DNA from 4 places in the Yersinia vastinensis genome. Region 2 is predicted to be linked to each of the others. Evidence: predicted binding sites of a transcription regulator. Region 2 holds the regulator's gene; each other region holds the start of a gene.

Region 1 (3,207 bases), 1.3 Mb from region 2:
GTTAATAAGTCATGTAATGCCTTAACCAAAATGTTATCGGTTGGCACTGTTTGTTATGGCGAGAGATAGCCTGATGATGGGGAAATCACTGGAAGCGACTCACTGTTTACGTAGCACAATAATAGTGAGTCGCTGTAGAACGCGGCTTTCGAATGGCCGTGGAGATCTTAGATAGTCCCACCGAGTGAGATACGATAATGAAGGTCAACCTGTTCAATTGTCGGTATTTTTTTGATTTTCTTAATCAATATTTCAGCGGCAACTTTACCCATTTCAAAACGCGGCGTCGTGACACTGGCCAATACTGGCGTGGTTGCCTGACCAATATCCAAGCCATGAAAGCCAGAGATTGCCATTTCTGCTGGTACTGCGATGCCCAATTTTAAGCATTCCTGTAACACGCCAACCGCCATATCATCATTAGTGCAAAAAATTGCATCGACCTGCGGATACATTTGCCGTGCCAATGCCAACATACCAGCCCCAATAGAGACTGAAGAAACTTTGTTCGGTGTAATATGCAAAGGCGAGAAACCGGCATCACTCATTGCTTGGCTATATCCTTGATAACGTTTGCGATCTCGTACATCAGACATGGAACCAAAGTAGACAATATTCTGTTTCCCACTGGCCAGCAGCGTTGCTGTCATGTCATAAGCGGCCTGATAATTATTAAACCCCACCGTAATACGGTCGAACTGAGGTTCCAAATCCATCACTTGCGCTACCGGAAGTTCTGCGGCATTCAAATACTTATCAGCCCGTAATGTATGTTCAGAGTCAGTCAAAATCATCCCTGAAATTTGGCAAGACAGCAGATTAATTATCTGCTCCTCTTCACGTTCTTTATTGTAGTTATAGTTAACCACGAGCGTTTGGTAGCCGCTGGCCGCCGTCACTGATTCAATTCCAGCCAGTAGATCGGAGAAAATCTGGTTATTAAAGGAAGGCACTAAAATGCCAATACGCGGAGTCTTTTGATTAAGGCTGGTTTCCCCGTCAGAATCAGCACTGTAATTGACTTCTGTCATCACCTGAGCAATACGCTCACCGGTCTCTGGAGCCACTTTTTCCGGCGTGCGTAAGTAGCGGCTGACAGTCATTTTGGTCACGCCTGCAAGTAACGCGATATCCTGTAACGTAACACGCTGGTTTTTCATGGCATATACCTGGAACAAGAGTGCGGGAAGAGTGAAATGATTATGCACTGTTAGTGCGGATAATGAAAAGCATGTTACGGGTTAAAAATGGCATAACAGCCAAGAGCTCTATTATTAAGTTATTTTATTATCAATAAGTTAATCTGTAACTATCTCCCCATGTGAGTAAACTCCGTGCGGATAGCGTTATTTTCTCCTCATGAAGGCGATATTGCTCACGTTAGCGGTAACAGGCTGCTGTAACATGATTTAAAGTGATCTGCATCACAGTTTACTAAAGTGAAAAACGGTCTGATAGGCATATGTTTTCAAGCAGCCAATTGACTATTTTTATATTAATAACAGTTAATCGGCCACTATTTTTATTCGGCAACAATACTTATTGTATATGACGTTTAATTAACGCCATCAGGAATTTATTATGAAAAATTTGTTTTCTTTAGAAAAACGCAGAGTATTAATTACCGGTTCGGCACAAGGTATTGGATTTTTATTGGCAAAAGGACTCGCTGAATTTGGAGCCGAAATTATTATTAATGATATTACCGCTGAACGTGCAGAAAAAGCGGTGGCTGAATTACGTAACGAGGGGGTTATTGCTCATGCAGCAGCATTTAATGTGACTGACCATGATGCAGTGAATGAGGCTATTACACAAATAGAAAGTCGCATTGGTACTATTGATGTTTTAATTAATAATGCGGGTATTCAACGCCGCCATGCTTTTACTGAATTCCCAGAAAAAGATTGGGATGACGTTATTGCCGTAAACCAAAAATCTGTATTTTTGGTTTCACAAGCGGTCTCTCGTTATATGGTTCAGCGCCAACGCGGCAAGATTATTAATATTTGCTCGATGCAAAGTGAACTAGGCCGAGACACTATCACCCCGTATGCCGCCTCTAAAGGGGCAGTCAAAATGTTGACTCGTGGAATGTGTGTCGAGCTAGCCCGATATAACATTCAGGTCAACGGGATCGCTCCGGGTTATTTCAAAACAGAGATGACGAAAGCACTGGTGGATGATAAAGCCTTCACTGATTGGCTGTGCAAACGGACTCCAGCGGCCCGTTGGGGTGATCCAGAAGAGTTGATTGGTGCGGCGGTGTATCTCTCTTCAAAAGCCTCTGATTTTGTTAATGGTCACCTGCTGTTTGTCGATGGCGGCATGCTGGTTGCAGTCTGATAGGTACTGAGGGAAGTTATGTCCGGTAAATGCATTATTGTCATGGGCGTCTCCGGCACGGGAAAATCCTGTGTCGGGCAGGCGTTGGCGCAAAAATTGAATGCCAAATTTATTGATGGCGATGATTTGCACCCACGCGCCAACATTCAAAAAATGGCATCAGGCCAGCCTCTGAATGATCAAGACCGTGGGCCTTGGCTGGAACGGCTAAGCGATGTGGCCTATAGCCTGCAACAAAAAAATGAAGTGGGTTTTCTCGTGTGCTCGGCATTGAAAAAGCAGTATCGCGACCGTCTGCGCGAAGGTAATCAGGGGATTCGTTTTTTGTGGTTGACTGGCGATTACGATTTGGTATTGCACAGAATGCAGCAGCGGGCTGGACATTTTATGCCGGAAAGCCTGTTAAAAAGCCAGTTTGCAACACTCGAAGTACCCGATGCTCGCGAGCCTGATGTGGTTGCCATTGATATTTCGCCTGACATTGTCGGTGTGGTTGAACACTGCATCACCGCGTTAAAACAAGAAAGCAAGGTGAGCCACTGCGCTTAAGCTCCTCCAGTACCATGCTGATATAAAAACAATGCTGATGTAAGAATATAGGAATTATTATGATACTTGATGAACTGAAAAACGCAGTGAATAACCCACTCTACCCTGAGGCTATCCGTCGTACACTGGCAGCAATCAACAAACTGGATTTAGCCAATTTGCCTGCCGGTGAACGCGATATTGAAGGTCGGGAGATTTATCTCAATCATATTATTGCTACAACTAAGCCATTGTATGAACAACCCCCTGAATTACATCATTATTACATTGATATTCATATTCTGCTGGAAGGTAATGAAGTGATTGGTGCTT
Region 2 (3,207 bases):
CCCTGCTGCCAGAGTGACACCCATACGAGCCGCATCACGCAATGGACTGGATTTCAACGATAAATAGCTGATAAATGCTGGCCAGAGAGGCTGGGATAACTGGCTGGCCATCAAGTCTCGGTCATATTGTGGGCGGCGATCACTCAGGATTTGAGTCACATGGCTGATGTGGTAATAGCAAAATTGCGCCACGGAATTGTCTGGATGTTGTTGGGCAATCTCTTCCAGCTCGACTAGCGCATTGCCAGCACTGAAATGTTCTTTAGCGCGATGGTGATAGAGAATATCGTCAGCAATGGTTCGCATCTGGGTCGAAATTTGATCCATATTGCGGTGAAGAACTGTGATTATTGGTGTTTGCTCAATCAGCTCTTGCACTTTTTCTGGCTGATTGAGTGCCGCAGTAATGTGCTCTTGTAAATCGAGCGCCATCTGGAACAAGCTCACTAGCCGTTTTTGTTCAGTTTTCGTCGCATTAGATAACAGATTAAATTGCTGATAAAGCTGATTAACTTTATCCATTATACCTTGCTGTCTGTCGAGCAATGGCGGTAGGGATTTTTCTGGCTCAAGATGCTGATCAAACAAACTGAATTTAGCATCGCAATAATCCGCCAATAAATGATAAAGCTGGCTCAAAGGTTCGCGGATAGGTTGGTCTTTGCATAATCGGAACCAAATCCAAGTAAAACCGCCGTACCAAAGGGTCCCCACGGCGCACATTAATGGCGCTTGCCAGATGGGAGCGCGACCCACCATGCTCAGGCTGAAGATGGCAGCAATTAGCGCCGCAGGCAACATGCGGCCATTGAGCGGGCTGATGGCCCCTGAAACACCCAGAACCAATGCCAGTCCCAACATCACCCAAGGCAGTGGAATATCCCACAACAATAACTGTTGAGTCAGGAAGCTGCACAAGGTAAAGAGCGCACCGCCAATAATCAGGCGGCGGAAAAAATGCTGGTGTGGGGTATCTAACGAGGCAATATTACAGCATGCGGGTATCAGGGAGAACATCAATCCCATCCGCAGATCGCCAATGGCAAAGCCCAGTGCAGCAGGCAGGCAGAGAACCAATGTTTGGCGGAGTGCATAGTTCACTTCAGGATGATAAATAAGCCGTTGCCACTTCATCTAGGCCCCAGAGATTTATTGATCATACAGCGAAGAAAACCGGTGCCGAGGGTATCGGCACCGGTTTATGGGGAATTAACGAGTGCCGTAAACGACAATCGTTTTACCGTGTGCGGAGATCAGGTTCTGATCTTCCAGCATTTTTAGTATCCGCCCCACAGTTTCGCGGGAGCAGCCAACTATTTGACCAATTTCCTGGCGGGTAATCTTAATCTGCATCCCATCTGGGTGGGTCATGGCATCAGGTTGTTTTGCCAGATTAAGCAGCGTTTGTGCAATGCGCCCAGTCACATCAAGGAAAGCGAGGTTACCCACCTTCTCAGACGTAATCTGTAAGCGACTCGCCATTTGCGAAGACAGGCGCATCAAAATATCTGGATTGACCTGAATTAGCTGGCGGAATTTTTTGTAAGAAATTTCAGCCACTTCACAGGCGGTTTTTGCTCTAACCCAAGCACTGCGTTCTTGGCCTTCTTCAAATAATCCAAGCTCGCCGATGAAATCCCCTTGGTTTAAATAGGAGAGAATCATCTCTTTACCTTCTTCATCTTTGATAAGCACCGCAACGGAGCCTTTCACGATGTAGTAAAGCGTTTCGGCCTTTTCACCTTGGTGAATTAGCGTACTCTTCGATGGATATTTGTGGATATGGCAATGAGACAGGAACCATTCGAGAGTCGGGTCTGTTTGTGGCTTGCCGAGAACCATTCGCTGTTATCCTCTGTTGTTATCGCTGCCTAACTTAACAGGGCTCAGAGTTCCCTGCGCGGCGTGCTTATAAAATACACTTTCTCTTAGCATATTAATTTGCTCAACTGCCGAAAGGTATAGCCAAGATACGTACCGGATAGAAACCCTTCACTGAGTATTGAGAAGCTACCCTATTTAATTCTAGAAACAACACTTTCGATTCTGTTTGTAGCACAGGATGAGGCGACTGTCTTGTGTTGTATCGCTTCAGCATGATGAACATCGGGTTACATTGCGAGTTTGTAAATGAAAGGGTAGTCTGAAATAGAAAATTTAACCGGGAGCAAGAGTTATGCAGGCACGAGTAAAGTGGGTTGAGGGGCTGACATTTTTGGGTGAATCCGCCTCAGGTCATCAAGTTTTGATGGATGGGAATGCGGGAGACAAAGCACCAAGCCCAATGGAAATGCTATTAATGTCAGCAGGCGGCTGTAGCGCAATTGATGTTGTTTCTATCTTGCAAAAAGGGCGTAACGATGTGCGTGATTGCGAAGTGACCTTAACTTCACAACGCCGGGAAGAAGCGCCACGTTTGTTTACGCAAATCAACCTACACTTTATTGTCAGCGGCAAAGATCTGACCGATAAAATTGTTGAGCGTGCTGTTCAGTTGTCGGCTGAAAAATATTGCTCGGTTTCTTTGATGTTGGGAAAAGCGGCAACAATTACCCACAGTTTTGAAATCCGCGAAATCGCATAAGCAAACCCTACGTACTTGAAGCTGCGAAGATGTTGGTTGCGACTTCAAGTACCAAGGATATTAATTAATCTTTTTACCTTCCAATAGTCGCTGGACGAGCGGGGCCATAATCAGCTCCATTGCTAGCCCCATTTTCCCGCCGGGCACGACTAACGTATTGATGTTCGATATAAATGACCCTTGAAGCATCGCCAGTAAATAGGGGAAATCGATTTGATCCAAACCTCTAAAGTGAATAACAACAAAACTTTCATCCAGTGAAGGAATGGCTTTGGCGGCGAAGGGGTTAGAAGTATCGACGGTGGGGACGCGCTGGAAGTTGATGTGCGTGCGTGAGAACTGCGGCGTGATGTAATTAATATAATCGTCCATGGAGCGCACCACAGAATCCATCACTGCTTCACGAGAATGGCCGCGCTCGCCGGTATCGCGCACCAATTTCTGAATCCACTCCAGATTGACGATGGGCACCACACCAACCAATAAGTCTACGTGTTTAGCCACATCATGATGCTCGGTAACGACTCCGCCATGCAGCCCTTCATAAAACAGGACATCAGTCGGTTCCGGCAATGCCTCCCATGGTGTGAAAGTGCCCGGAACTTGGTTATAGGGCACAGCCT
Region 3 (3,207 bases), 860 kb from region 2:
TGGAATAAACCCTGTGTAATAGGCAATCGAGGTGATAATGGCTAAAACGGGTTGAACCAGAATAAATGGAATAAAGAATAGTGGATTCATTATGACCGGCAGGCCGAACAAGATAGGCTCGTTAATCTGGAACACACTCGCGGGTGCCCCCAGTTTTGCCACCTGACGATAATCTTCACGGCGGGAGCCGATAAAGATAGCAATAACCAAGCCAAGTGTTGCCCCAGTTCCCCCCAAGAAGATGTAGGAGTCAACGAAAGGTTTAGCCCACATGTGGAACTCTTTGCCCGCAGCCAATGCCGCAGCAACAGAGCCATACTGGGTATACGTTGCCACGTTCTCCAGCGCAAATGGCATCATAATGCCGCTTTCCAATGCAGATAACGCCATCGCGCCGTGAATCCCGAAGAACCACAACAATGAAGAGCACATGACATACACCCAACCCACCACACTGCCCATTTTCGACAGCGGAGCTGAAATGGTGTCCATGATGATCTGGTGGAAGTTGGTGCCATGCAATCCCAGAGAATAGGCAATCACACCCATGATGGAAAGGATGATAAAGCCGGGGATCAGAGCAGAGAACGAGCGAGAAACAGAAGTTGGCACACTGTCCGGCAGGCGGATAACCCAGTTACGCCGCACGATAAAGGCAAAGACCTCAGCAACCACTAAGCCAATGATGATACCCGAAATAATATTCGCCCCACCCAACCAGTTGGCACCGACGGCATAGGCATCACCAACACTGTATGGCGTCACTGTCATAAAGGCGGCAATGGCCAGCAAGGCAGACGCCAGTGGGTCGACTCTTTTCTCCTCAGCCAAGGCCATACTGATGAAGAATGGTGTCATTAATGACATGATGCCAAGAGTACCGTTATAAACGTTACCGCCTATCGCTTTAAAACCATTGAGGGTCGTGATGGTATCAGCATCCAAACGGACACCCATCGAGAAGAAGAATGACCCTTCACCAAAACTCAAGAACACGTTATTGATAAGCACGAACATGGCACCCGTCAGGGTTAACGGCATCAGCCGGATAAACCCATTCTTGATGGCATTAATATGTTGCTGTTTGCCAATCTTAATGGCGAAGGGCAATATGACCCTTTCCAGAGAATTAATAAATGCGCTCACAGTGCTCCCCTTATTGTTTTGCTTTTTTTATTGCAGCAACAGCAGCTTTTAACACCCCTAAACCATCGACTTTGCCGTAAAGGATTGAGTCGATCACTTCCACGGGTTTGTTAGGGAACATTTTGGTTACTTCTGGCAACATGTAGGCAATTTGCGGCCCTAATAGGATGACATCGGCTTCCTTACCATGTTGTGCCGCCAATGCTTCCGGGTAAGCATTGATGACGACGGGCACTTCATACTTCTCTGCCTGAACTTTCATTTTGGAAACCAGTAGCGAGGTAGACATACCAGCAGAGCAAAATAAGTAAATTTTTTTCTTTTCCATACCCAACACCTTTTGAGGTTCAAAAGACACAAGTTATTCATATGCCAGTGCAATGGTGAATTCCCTTTATCTGTACTTTATCGTGCCCCTTGCCCAGCTCCATTGTTTCTGGTTGTCGGCAGTATACGGAGTTGACAGACAAGCCAGTAATTCGATCACCTCTATAATCGTCTCTTATTGACTTTTCATATTGACACCCTTCACATTTCTCATCGATTACAATGTGATGCTTATCGCAAAATGATTATTTTTTTGCTCGGCGAATTAAGTTTAATTCATTTGTATTTCATATGGTTAGTTTTTATTTACCTATTACTACGCAACAAAATAAAACCGTAAAAATGAATTGAAATAGATGCAAGGATAAATTAGAGAATCTTATTGGTTTGATAATCGTTTCATCCAAACTTTTCCGCTTTTTATCATAATTTTGCGCCGTGACTTTATTCGTGGAGCGAAGTGCATTGCAGGCAGGTGACAACCGCATTCACTCAAGGAACTAAGATAGTTCCTTGAGTGAATGATGGCAGCCAATCCTTCTGTGGCTTAAAAGATAGCGGGTATAGCCACATTGTTAATATCACGTTCCCTATAGAACCCCCTCAATGCCACATATTTTAGAACCGGAAATAGCCGATTCTCGGTTAATACTCTATGGTTAACAGGTATTTACGTATTTATGGAGTGAATGATGACGCTATTCGGAAATAGAACACCGATCTCTCGCCCAACATTGCCGTTAATTAAAATGCTTTTACTCAGTGTATTTATCTCAACAGCCACGATTGCCGCTACGGCCCCCACGGTGACGGTAACTGAATTGCAAGATGGGTTAGACCACCCTTGGTCACTGGCTTTTTTGCCTGATGATGGGGGAATTTTGATCACTGAACGCTCTGGACAATTGCGCTTGTGGCAGCAAGGAAAACCACTATCGGCGCCCATAAAAGGAGTGCCCACGGTATATGCCAAGGGACAAGGCGGCCTATTGGAAGTGGCATTATCTCCCAAATTTGCCCAAGACCGCCGTGTCTACCTCAGCTTTGCTGAAGAAGGCAAAGGCGGTAAGGCAGGTACTGCGGTAGGTTATGGACGCCTCAATCCTCAGGCTACCGCCATCGAAAACTTTACCGTTTTTTTCCGCCAGCAGCCTAAATTGTCGACCGGTAACCACTTTGGTGGGAAATTAGCTTTTGATAAGCAAGGCCATCTTTTCATAACCTTAGGGGAAAATAATCAGCGCCCCACGGCTCAGGATCTGAGCTTGTATCAAGGTAAAATCGTGCGTCTGACTCTTGATGGTAAAGTGCCGAAAGATAATCCTTTCGCCAATAAATCGCCGGCAAGAGCCGAGATTTGGTCTTATGGGCATCGAAATCCACAAGGATTGGCGCTCAACCCATGGAGTGGAGTGATGTGGTCCAATGAACACGGGCCGAAAGGCGGTGATGAAATAAATATCCCGATGGCAGGGAAAAACTATGGCTGGCCACTGGCAACACATGGGGTGAATTATTCAGGCCTCGCCATCCCTGAAGCCAAAGGCACCCATGTAGATGGCACTGAGCAACCCGCATATTACTGGGAAGTATCGCCCGGGATCAGTGGGATGGCATTCTACGACGCCACGCGTTTCCCCGCTTGGCAACATTCGTTGTTTATCGGCGCATTGGCTCAGAAAGAGTTGATTCGCTTGCAGTTGGATGACAATAAAGTGATTGCAGAGGAGCGCT
Region 4 (3,207 bases), 1.1 Mb from region 2:
TCGCTTGCTGCCTTGCTGCAACGCCAATGACTTTGGGGAATCGTTTGGTCTTGGCGCTGCAGCGGTGTTAGCTGTGCTCACGCGCCCGAATCACTGACTTGAGTCAGCTCATCGGGACTTGCTCGCTTGCTGCCTTGCTGCAACGCCAATGACTTTGGGGAATCGTTTGGTCTTGGCGCTGCAGCGGTGTTAGCTGTGCTCACGCGCCCGAATCACTGACTTGAGTCAGCTCATCGGGACTTGCTCGCTTGCTGCCTTGCTGCAACGCCAATGACTTTGGGGAATCGTTTGGTCTTGAATTGCAGCTGTAAAAAAAGGCGCCGTAGCGCCTTTTTATTCACTGCTTTCTGATACGACTTATTAGAGTACCAGACCCGCGATAGAGGCGGACAATACGCTCACCAATGTGGAGCCGTACAGCAGTTTTAAACCAAAACGAGAAACCACATTCCCCTGATGCTCATTCAGACCTTTAATCGCCCCGGCTACGATACCGATAGAAGAGAAGTTCGCGAATGAAACCAAGAACACGGACAGAATACCGACACTACGTGGTGACAGTTCTGATGCGACTTTCTGCAAGTCCATCATTGCCACAAATTCGTTAGAAACCAGTTTGGTCGCCATGATACTACCCACTTGCAAGGCCTCATGCGCCGGAACGCCCATAATCCATGCGAACGGGAAGAACACATAACCCAAGATTCCTTGGAAGCTAATACCGAACAGCAGGCTGAACAAGGCATTTACAGCAGCAATCAATGCGATAAAACCAATCAGCATTGCAGCAACAATAATGGCGACTTTGAAACCCGCCAGGATGTATTCCCCCAGCATTTCAAAGAAGCTTTGGCCTTCATGCAAGTTACTGAGTTGTAACTCTTCTTCTTCTTCAGCTTTATACGGGTTGATTAATGACAACACGATAAAGGTACTGAACATGTTAAGCACCAGTGCCGCGACCACGAATTTCGCGTCCAGCATTGACATATAAGCCCCCACAATCGACATAGAAACTGTCGACATTGCAGTTGCTGCCATGGTGTACATACGTTTTTCGGACATTTTGCCCAAAATGTCTTTATAAGCGATAAAGTTTTCAGACTGGCCCAGAATCAGTGAACTCACTGCGTTGAATGATTCCAGTTTGCCCATGCCGTTAATTTTGGACAATAAAGTACCAATGATACGGATAACGATCGGCAGTACTTTGATGTATTGCAAAATACCGATTAAGGCAGAAATGAAGACGATAGGGCACAGCACTCTCAGGAAGAAGAACGCCAGACCTTTATCCCCCATATTGCCAAAGACAAAGTCAGTACCGGTAGCAGCGAATCCGAGTAATTTGTCGAATAAGCCGGCGAATCCTTTCACAAAACCTAATCCAGCTTCCGAATGGAGGAAGAAGTACGCCAATAACACTTCAATAACCAGCAATTGAATAACAAACCGAATGCGGATGCTCTTGCGATCTTTACAGGCAGCCAGAGCTAATATGGCCACCACGATCAAGGCCAACGCAAACTGCAGAATATGGGACATATGTGCTCCAAATTTGAGGCAGGCTAGATTTTCGTGGACATTTTATGTAACGGCTACATTAAAAACGAGACGTAGGCTGCAAATATAGAAATTCACTTTCATAAATGCAAACAAATTAGTGGGGTAGATCACAAAAAATAGGATGTTAATAATATGCTAAAGAGGTAGTTTTAATCCATGAGCTTGGATAATTGTAGCTCCCAGTCTTGGAAGCTGCGATGTCAGATTTGGCACGGTTTTCAGAAACAATGCGCAAAAGATTATTGCACGGCAAATTATGCGGTATTGGCTATCAGAGAGATAAGTTTTGTCGTTCTAAATGCGCTTGATAATTATTATCATTTATCTATTATTGGTGATCAGAGAGTAGCCGTAAATTCCCCAAGGGTAATACTGAATGTTGAATAGCCGTGCTGTCGATACATCCCGCCGTACATCAAGGAGGATTAAGCTCTCCCTGATGGGGCCTGCTTTTATCGCGGCCATTGGTTATATTGACCCCGGTAACTTTGCCACCAATATTCAAGCGGGCGCTTCATTTGGCTACACCCTTTTATGGGTAGTTGTTTGGGCCAACATCATGGCCATGCTTATCCAATTACTTTCTGCCAAACTCGGTATTGCAACGGGTAAAAATCTGGCTGAACACATTCGAGATCGTTTCCCCCGTCCCGTAGTTTGGGCGTACTGGGTGCAAGCCGAGATAATCGCAATAGCAACGGATTTGGCTGAGTTTATCGGTGCGGCGATCGGCTTTAAATTGCTCTTAGGTGTCACTCTTTTGGAAGGGGCGGTACTGACGGGCATCGCAACATTCCTCATTCTCATGCTGCAAAACCGTGGGCAAAAACCGCTCGAACTGGTCATCGGTGGGTTGTTGCTGTTTGTTGCTGCCGCCTACATTGTTGAGCTTATTTTCTCGCGCCCTGAGATTGCAGCGCTAGGGCGAGGGATGTTAGTCCCAGATTTACCTAACCGTGATGCGGTGTTTTTAGCCGCCGGGGTATTGGGTGCCACCATTATGCCGCACGTTATCTATCTGCATTCTTCATTGACGCAAACGGCAGGGGAGAGCTCTAAAGCGGATCGTTATGCGTCGACGAAATTGGATGTCGCGATTGCGATGACCATCGCCGGTTTCGTCAATCTGGCGATGATGGCAACAGCCGCAGCAGCTTTTCATTTCAATGGTTACGGCAGTATTGCCGAGATTGAACAAGCCTATTTAACATTGCAACCACTGCTGGGGAATGCTGCCGCCACTATTTTTGGCTTAAGTTTAGTGGCCGCCGGGCTTTCATCAACAGTGGTCGGGACGTTAGCTGGGCAAGTGGTTATGCAGGGCTTTGTGCGGTTTTACATTCCCATTTGGGTTCGTCGTCTGGTGACTATGCTGCCCTCTTTTATTGTTATTTTAGCGGGGTTAGATGCTACCCGGATACTGGTTATGAGTCAGGTATTGCTCAGTTTTGGTATCGCACTGGCATTGGTGCCACTGCTGGTTTTCACCGGCAATAAAGAATTGATGGGAGATATGGTTAACTCAAAATTGATTCAGAATTTGGGGAAACTGATTGTGCTGGTCGTGGTTGGATTAAATGCATACTTGCTTGTGGGTTTGCTTTAGTCAACGACAGACAATGATGCCATAAGGCGGGTGGG

Evidence for each region. Region 2 encodes CRP, which controls carbon source genes, mostly activating them, when cyclic AMP is high. Its sites were predicted from a motif close to ATGTGANNNNNNTCACAT; they were not measured.
Region 1: the regulator CRP is predicted to act here: its motif matches at 1,413-1,430, upstream of idnO (gluconate 5-dehydrogenase).
Region 3: the regulator CRP is predicted to act here: its motif matches at 1,696-1,713, upstream of ACIOG0_RS05150 (PTS sugar transporter subunit IIB).
Region 4: the regulator CRP is predicted to act here: its motif matches at 1,662-1,679, upstream of ACIOG0_RS06240 (NupC/NupG family nucleoside CNT transporter).

What each region holds. Positions count from the first base shown of each region.
Region 1 is NZ_CP173260.1:1,600,664-1,603,870, reverse strand. It holds gene ACIOG0_RS07575 (substrate-binding domain-containing protein) at 168-1,160, opposite strand; gene idnO (gluconate 5-dehydrogenase) at 1,582-2,346, shown strand; gene ACIOG0_RS07565 (gluconokinase) at 2,365-2,895, shown strand; gene ACIOG0_RS07560 (YhcH/YjgK/YiaL family protein) at 2,955-3,207, shown strand, end outside.
Region 2 is NZ_CP173260.1:262,956-266,162, forward strand. It holds gene ACIOG0_RS00990 (YccS/YhfK family putative transporter) at 1-1,134, opposite strand, end outside; gene crp (cAMP-activated global transcriptional regulator CRP) at 1,210-1,842, opposite strand; gene ACIOG0_RS01000 (OsmC family protein) at 2,177-2,584, shown strand; gene ACIOG0_RS01005 (phosphoribulokinase) at 2,645-3,207, opposite strand, start outside.
Region 3 is NZ_CP173260.1:1,122,585-1,125,791, reverse strand. It holds gene chbC (PTS N,N'-diacetylchitobiose transporter subunit IIC) at 1-1,146, opposite strand, end outside; gene ACIOG0_RS05150 (PTS sugar transporter subunit IIB) at 1,157-1,474, opposite strand; gene ACIOG0_RS05145 (PQQ-dependent sugar dehydrogenase) at 2,166-3,207, shown strand, end outside.
Region 4 is NZ_CP173260.1:1,363,783-1,366,989, forward strand. It holds gene ACIOG0_RS06240 (NupC/NupG family nucleoside CNT transporter) at 361-1,545, opposite strand; gene ACIOG0_RS06245 (Nramp family divalent metal transporter) at 1,943-3,172, shown strand.